Lichenicola cladoniae: one gene and its partner. Each later gene encodes a partner of the first gene's protein in a complex. Links are inferred from orthologs where the notes say so. Each region holds a gene or a part of one and is shown on either strand. Other genes may lie near its edges.

Region 1 (3,810 bases):
GAGGTCGAGAATGTCGGCGGCCACATCAACGCCTACACGGCGCGCGAGCAGACCGCCTACTACGTCAAGCTGCTGAAGGAGGATCTTGCCCTCGGCGCGGACATCATCGGCGACATCCTGACCCACAGCAGCTTCGCAGCCGAGGAGCTGGAGCGCGAGCGGGGCGTGATCCTGCAGGAGATCGGCCAGGCCAACGACACGCCGGACGACATCATCTTCGACCATTTCCAGGAGACCGCGTTTCCGAGCCAGCCGATGGGCCGGCCGACACTGGGCACCGACAGCCTGATCCGGGGCATGAAGCGCGACACCCTGACCGACTACATGCGGGCCCACTACACCACCGGCAACGTGGTGATCGCCGCCGCCGGCAACCTGCATCACGAGCAGGTGGTCGACCTCGCCAAGCAGCATTTTGCCGACCTGCCGAGTGCGGCGCTGGAGAAGCCCGAGGCCGGGCGCTACCAGGGCGGCGAGTTCCGAAAGGAGAAGGAGCTCGACCAGGTCCATGTCGTGCTCGGCTTCCCGTCCGTGGGCTACGGCGACCGTGACTATTACGGCGTGCTGCTGCTCTCGACCCTGCTCGGCGGCGGCATGTCGTCGCGCCTGTTCCAGGAGATCCGCGAGAAGCGCGGGCTGGTCTATTCGATCTACTCGTTCAACGCGCCGTTCCTGGATGGCGGGCTGTTCGGCATCTATGCCGGCACCGGCGAGGACGAGGCCAAGGAACTGGTCCCGGTCACGCTCGAGGAACTGCGCAAGGTGCAGCTCACCACCGGCTCCGACGTCATCCGCCAGGACGAGCTCGACCGCGCCCGCGCGCAGCTCAAGTCGAGCCTGCTGATGTCGCTGGAAAGCACCGGCAGCCGCTGCGAGCAGCTTGCCCGCCAGCTGCAGGTGTTCGGCCGCATCATCCCGACCCAGGAGACGGTCGCGAAGATCAACGCTGTCACCCTGGACGATGTGCGCCGCGCCGCCGCCCGCGTGTTCCGCGGCAGCCCGACGCTGACCGCACTCGGGCCGCTCTCCAACATCCCGCGCCTCGGCGAGGTCGCGGACAGGCTGGCGGCATGAGCTCGCACGCCATGACCGATCCAGTGGCGCTGCTGCAGGAGCTGGTGGCACACGCGCGCCGCGCCGGCGCCGATGCCGCCGACGCGATCCTGGTGTCCGGCACGTCGGTCGGCGTGCAGGTCCGCCAGGGCCGCAAGGAGGAGCTGGAGCGCTCCGAGCATAACGATGTCGGGCTGCGCGTGTTCGCCGGTACGAGAAGCGCCATGGTCTCCGCCACCAGCGCCGAGCCGAACGGCTTCGGGCGCCTGGTCGAGCAGGCGCTGGCGATGGCGCGCGTGGTTCCGGAAGACCGGTTTGCCGGTCTCTGCGAGCGGTCGGCGCCGGACTTCATCGATGGCGACGGGCTTGATCTCGCCGATACCGCCGAGCCGGGCATAGAGGCGCTGACGGAGCGCGCACGACAGGCCGAGGCGGCTGCGCTCGCCATCGATGGCGTGACCAACAGCCAGGGCGGCTCCGCCGGTTTCGGCCGGAGCGAGATCGCGCTGGTGACGTCGGCCGGCTTCTCGGGACGCTATGCCCGCACCAGCCACTCGGTGTCCGCGAGCGTGCTGGCCGGCAGCGGAACCGCGATGCAGCGGGACTACGACTATCATTCGGTGGTGCATCTCGCCGACCTCGACGACCCCGCCCGGATCGGCCGCCATGCCGGCGAACAGGCGGTGGCGCGGCTGAACCCGGTCAAGCCGCGCACCGGCCACATGCCGGTGGTCTATGATCCGCGGGTCTCCAACAGCCTGCTGGGCCATCTCGCCGGTGCCATCAACGGGGCGTCGGTCGCACGCGGCACCTCGTTCCTGAAGGAGCGCATGGGCACGCGCATCCTGCCGTCCGGCATCGGCGTCGTCGACGACCCGACCCGCCGGCGCGGCCTGCGGTCCAAGCCGTTCGACGGCGAGGGCGTGCCCACCGCACCGCTCGTCCTGGTCGAGGACGGCGACCTCCATAGCTGGGTGCTGGACGGGCGCAGTGCACGGCAGCTCGGGCTGGCAAGCACCGGCCACGCCTCGCGCGGCACGTCGTCACCGCCGTCGCCCTCCACCAGCAACCTGTGCCTGACCGGAGGCATCGTCAGTCCGAGCCAGCTGATGGCCGACATCGTGGAGGGCATCTATGTCACCGAGATGATGGGATCGGCGATCAACGGGCTGACCGGTGACTACAGCCGCGGCGCGGCCGGGTTCATGATCCGCAACGGCGCCCTGGCCGAGCCGATCGCCGAACTGACGGTGGCCGGCAACCTGATCGAGATGTTCGGGCGCCTGCAGCCGGCCAACGATCTTTCGTTCCGACGCGGGACCGATGCACCGACGATCCGCATTGACCATATGATGATTGCCGGCGCCTGACCCATCCGGACGCCTTCAGCCCAACACCAGGACAGGACACCATGACAACCACCAAGCTGCCGCAACGGTCCGGCCCTCGCGCCGCGGCGGCGTCCCTCGCGTTGCTGCTCGCGGCCACGCCCGCGATCGCCCCCGTGCTGGCCACGATGCTGGTCCCGGTCGCGGCGGAGGCGCGTCCGGGCGGCGGCATGTCGATGGGAAGCCGGGGCAGCCGCACCTACATGGCGCCGCCGATGACACGCAGCAATCCAGGCGGCGCCTCCTCGTTCGACCGCAGCATGACCCCCCGCTCCAACTTCGGCCAGCCGGGCTACGGCCAGTCGGGGGGCATGATCGGCGGCATGGGTGGCCGTTCGCATCCGTTGATGGGCGGGCTCATGGGCGGGCTGGTCGGGTTCGGGCTCGGCGGCCTGCTGTTCGGCCACGGCATGTTCGGTGGCGGCTACGGCGGCGGGTTCGGCGGCGGCAGCATCATCGGGCTGCTGATCCAGCTCGCCATCATCGCCTTCATCGTGCGCTGGCTGTATCGCCGGTTCGCCCGCAATCGCGGCATGGCGATGAACCAGGCCGGATACGCGAACAATGGCGGCATGGCGTCGAACTACGGGCAGGCAGGCGGCGCAGGCGCCAGCCTGACGATCACCCCGGCCGACTACCAGCAGTTCGAACAGGGGCTGCTCGACGTCCAGCAGGCCTGGTCGATGCAGGACCTGCACAGCCTGTCGCGCTTCGCGACGCCGGAGATGGTCAGCTACTTCTCCGAGCAGCTCGGCGACCTGACCAGCCGCAACCTGCGCAACGTGGTCAGCGACGTGCGCATGGAGCAGGGCGACCTGTCGGAAGCGTGGAACGAAGGCGGACGCGAGTTCGCGACGGTGGCGATGCGCTACTCGCTGATCGACGTGACCACGGACCTGACCGGCCGCGTCGTCGACGGCAGTCCGAACGAGCGCCAGAACGTGACCGAGCTCTGGACCTTCGTCCGGGCCCGCGGCGGCAGCTGGTTGCTGTCGGCGATCCAGCAGGGTCGCTGAGACCCCTCTTTGCCCTTCGACCCGGCTACCTGGCTTCCTGCCGGGTGGCTGGATCGGAGTGCAGACCGGTGCCGGCGCCGGCCGGGCCGTGGCTCGTGATCTTCACCATGGCGAGCCCATAGAGCAGCAGCGCGAACAACAGCACGACGACCAGGAGCATGCGGTTGCGGCCCGCACGGCGACGCGCCGCCTCGGTCGCAGGATCCATCCGGTAGGCGGAGGCGGGGCGCTTCTGCTCAGCCAACCAGGCGATCCGCGCAGACGGCCATGAACAGGACCATCAGGTAGAGAAGTGAGAAGCGGAACGCCTGCCGTGCCGGCTTGTCATCGGTCAGGCTAGTGCCGCCCGGCGT
Region 2 (3,811 bases), 1.9 Mb from region 1 along the record:
TTCCCCCGGCTCACCGTCACGCGTTACGCGCTTTCGCGCACAATACGATGCCGGTCCAGCCACCACCGCCCGTAACGATCGCAGGGTGTCCAGCTGGCTGTTCGCGATCTGCTTCATGCTGCTCGGCATGATCGCCCTCGGTGGTGCCACGCGCCTGACCGGGTCGGGCCTTTCCATCATGGAATGGAAGCCGCTCTCCGGCATCGTGCCTCCGCTGACCCATGCGCAATGGGCGCATCTGTTCGCGCTCTACCAGCAGATCCCGCAATACCGGCTCGAGCACCAGGGCTTCGGGCTCGCCGGCTTCCAGCACATCTTCTGGCTCGAGTGGATCCACCGCTTCTGGGGCCGGATGATCGGCCTCGTGCTGTTTGTGCCGCTGGTGTTCTTCGCGGCTACCGGCGCGATCGGCTGGCGGATGATCGCCCGGCTGCTGCTGTTCTTCGTGCTCGGGGGGCTGCAGGGCGCAATCGGCTGGTTCATGGTGGCGTCCGGTTTCGATCCCGACAGCGTCGCGGTCGCCCCGGCCAAGCTGGTTCTGCATCTGAGCTTCGCCTTCGCCCTCTACGCCGCGATCCTGTGGACCGCCTTCTCGGTCAGGCGACCGGTCCCCGAGCCGATCGCCGGCTCCGATGGTGCCGTCTGGACCCGCCGGTTGGTGGCCGTTGCGGCCTGCGTGCTTGCGGTCACCGTCGTGGCCGGGGGCTTCACCGCCGGGACCCATGCGGGCTTCGTCTACAACAGCTTCCCGACCATGGATGGCCACCTGCTGCCGCCGCACTACGGATCGCTCCACCCGTTCTGGCGCAACTGGTTTCAGAACCTCGGCGCGGTGCAGTTCGACCATCGGGCCCTCGCCACCCTGACGGCCCTGACCATCGGTGGCGCGCTGGTGGTCGGGCTGCGGTCGAGCCTGACGAAAAATGCCCATGATGCGTTGATGCTGCTAGGCTGGGCGGTGCTTGCACAATACGCGCTCGGCATCACCACATTGCTTCTTGTGGTGCCTGCCTGGGCCGGCACCCTGCACCAGACATTCGCCGCCATCCTGTTGAGCGTCACGCTGTTTACCCTGCACCGCCTGCGCGGTGTCGGCGGCCCGATCGGCCGCCTGTCACGATCGGATCGTCCATGAGCGCCCTCGCCACCACCGACCAGCTTTTCTTCGGCCGCCCTGGCTCGACCCTGGATCGCACCGACGCCGAACGCATCCTGGGAACGGCACTCGCCGGTACCGACGACGGCGAGCTTTTCCTCGAATACCGCGAGAGCGAATTCATCAGCCTGGAAGAGGGCGTGATCCGCTCGGCCAGCTTCGACACCTCGAGCGGGTTCGGCCTGCGCGCGGTGCTCGGCGACGAGGCCGGCTATGCCCATTCCGACGAACTCAGCGAGAGTGCACTTGCCCGCGCCGCGACCACCGTCGGCCAGGTTCGTGCCGGCCGCAGCGGCATCGTCGCGGACACCCCCCGGGCGACCAACGCGCATCTCTACGGCGACGCCAATCCGCTCCGGGAGGCAGAGTTCGCCGTGCGGGCCGCGTTGCTGTCCGAGATCGACGCCTATGCACGGGGTCGCGACAGCCGCGTGGTCCAGGTGATGGCCTCGTTGGCCGCCGAGTGGCAGGCCGTGCAGATCCTGCGCGCCGACGGCAACCGGGTCGCCGACATCCGTCCGCTGGTGCGGCTCAACGTTTCGGTGGTGATGGAAAAGGATGGCCGTCGCGAAAGCGGCAGCTACGGCACCGGCGGCCGGTTCGCCTACGAACGGGTGCTGAACGAGACCACCTGGAAACACGCCGCCGACGAGGCGCTGCGCCAGGCGCTGGTCAACCTGGACAGCCGTCCCGCGCCCGCGGGCGAAATGGAGGTCGTGCTCGGCAATGGCTGGCCCGGGATCCTGCTGCACGAGGCGGTGGGGCATGGCCTCGAAGGCGACTTCAACCGCAAGGGAACCTCCGCTTTCTCCGGGCTGGTCGGCAAGCAGGTGGCATCCAGGGGCGTCACCATCGTCGATGACGGAACCCTGCCCGATCGTCGCGGCAGCCTGACCGTCGACGATGAAGGCACCCCGGCCAGCCGCACCGTGATGATCGAGGACGGCATCCTCACCGGCTACATCCAGGACCGCATGAACGCGCGCCTGATGAAGGTGGCGCCAACCGGAAACGGCCGCCGACAATCCTATGCGCACATGCCGATGCCGCGCATGACCAACACCGTCATGCTGAACGGCAGCCACAGCCCGGACGAGATGATCCGCTCGGTCAAGAAGGGCCTGTACGCGGTCAATTTCGGCGGCGGCTCGGTCGACATCACGTCCGGCAAGTTCGTTTTCGCCGCCAGCGAGGCCTACTTGATCGAAGATGGCCGCATCACCGCCCCGGTGCGTGGCGCGACCCTGATCGGCAATGGTCCGGATGCGATGACCAAGGTCAGTATGATCGGCAACGACATGGCGCTCGATCCGGGTATCGGCACCTGTGGCAAGAACGGCCAGGGCGTGCCCGTCGGCGTCGGCCAGCCGACTTTGAAGATGATGGGCCTGACGGTCGGCGGCACCGGCGGCTAGGTGAGCCGGCCCGTTACAATGATCCCAACGAGCCAGCCGATCACCACGGACCGACCAGTCCGCAGAATATTCCAGGACGGGCAGATGCCCGTCTGGCTCATCATCCTGTTGGGGTCGCTGAGTGCGGTCGGCCCGCTATCGACCGACATGTACTTGCCTGCCTTCCCGACCCTGGAGCGGTCGCTGGGCTCGGGCAGCGGCTCGGCGCAGATCACGCTGGCGGCATGGTTCGTCGGCCTTGCAGTCGGGCAGTTCACCCAGGGGCCGGCATCCGATCGCTGGGGCCGTAAGCTGCCGCTGCTGGTCGGGCTGGCGATCTACTCGATCGGCTCGATCGGATGTGCTGTCAGCCACGACCTCTGGAGCTTCAGCGCCTGCCGCTTCCTGGCCGCGCTCGGTGGCTCGGCCGGCATGGTCATCCCGCGCGCCATCGTCCGCGACGTCGCGACCGGCACCCAGGGTGCCAAGCTGATGTCGCAGCTGACCCTGGTGCTCGGCGTGGTGCCGGTGCTGGCGCCTTCGCTCGGCGCGCTGGTGTTGACGATCGCCAGCTGGCGCTGGATCTTCTGGATCGCCACCTTCTACGGCCTGGTGTCGCTGACGATCGTCTATCTGACCCTGCCCGACACCCTGCCCCGCTCGATGAGGCTGCATCTTGCGCCGGTCGAGGTGCTCGGCCGCTATATCTCGATCTTCAACGAACGGGTGTTCCTCACCAACACCTGCATCTGCGGCTTCTCGAGCTTCGTGGTGTTCGCCTATCTGTCCGGCACGCCGATCGTGTTCGAGGAGATCCTGCACTTCACCCCGACCGGCTTCGGGCTGATGTTCGGGATAAACGCCTTCTTCTACATACTCGGCACGCAGGTGAATGCCCGGATCGTCGGCCGTGTCGGGGTCGAGCGAATGCTCGGATACGGCATCGCGTCCATGACCGGCGCCGCGATCCTGCTGACCCTCATGGTCCTGACCGGGCTCGCCGGCCCGCACGGTACCATAATCGCCGCGGCGTTCCCGATCATGTGGGTGATGGCCTCGCTCGGCTTCCTTACTCCCAATGCGGTCGTGCTCGCGCTGACGGCGCACGCGCGCCATGCCGGCAGCGCATCGGCCCTGCTGGGGACGCTACAATTCTCGTTCGGTGCGCTTGCCGGCGTGGTGATGGGCATATTTTCCAACATCAGCATGGTGCCGATGGCGCTGGTGATCCTAGTCGGCGTGCTCGGCGCCAACATCGCCC

What was found.
Region 2: the proteins of HN018_RS06370 (region 1) and tldD are in contact, whole or in part, in a solved structure (PDB 5NJ9), measured with the Escherichia coli proteins. The link is inferred for Lichenicola cladoniae from one-to-one orthologs.

Annotation. Positions count from the first base shown.
Region 1 is NZ_CP053708.1:1,387,069-1,390,878, reverse strand. The notes cover bases 248-3,246. They hold HN018_RS06370 (TldD/PmbA family protein), read left to right. Parts: upstream 248-1,070; coding sequence 1,071-2,423; downstream 2,424-3,246. Other genes in these bases: HN018_RS29065 (Tim44 domain-containing protein), read left to right, coding at 2,465-3,246; HN018_RS06375 (M16 family metallopeptidase), read left to right, coding at 248-1,074. In the rest of the region: more of HN018_RS06375, read left to right, coding at 1-247; more of HN018_RS29065, read left to right, coding at 3,247-3,457; HN018_RS06360 (hypothetical protein), read right to left, coding at 3,483-3,701; cyoE (heme o synthase), read right to left, coding at 3,694-3,810.
Region 2 is NZ_CP053708.1:3,265,477-3,269,287, forward strand. What follows is about bases 352-3,351. They hold tldD (metalloprotease TldD), read left to right. Parts: upstream 352-1,131; coding sequence 1,132-2,571; downstream 2,572-3,351. Other genes in these bases: HN018_RS14850 (COX15/CtaA family protein), read left to right, coding at 352-1,135; HN018_RS14860 (multidrug effflux MFS transporter), read left to right, coding at 2,656-3,351. In the rest of the region: more of HN018_RS14850, read left to right, coding at 116-351; more of HN018_RS14860, read left to right, coding at 3,352-3,811. UniProt on the Escherichia coli protein: Metalloprotease involved in CcdA degradation. Suppresses the inhibitory activity of the carbon storage regulator (CsrA).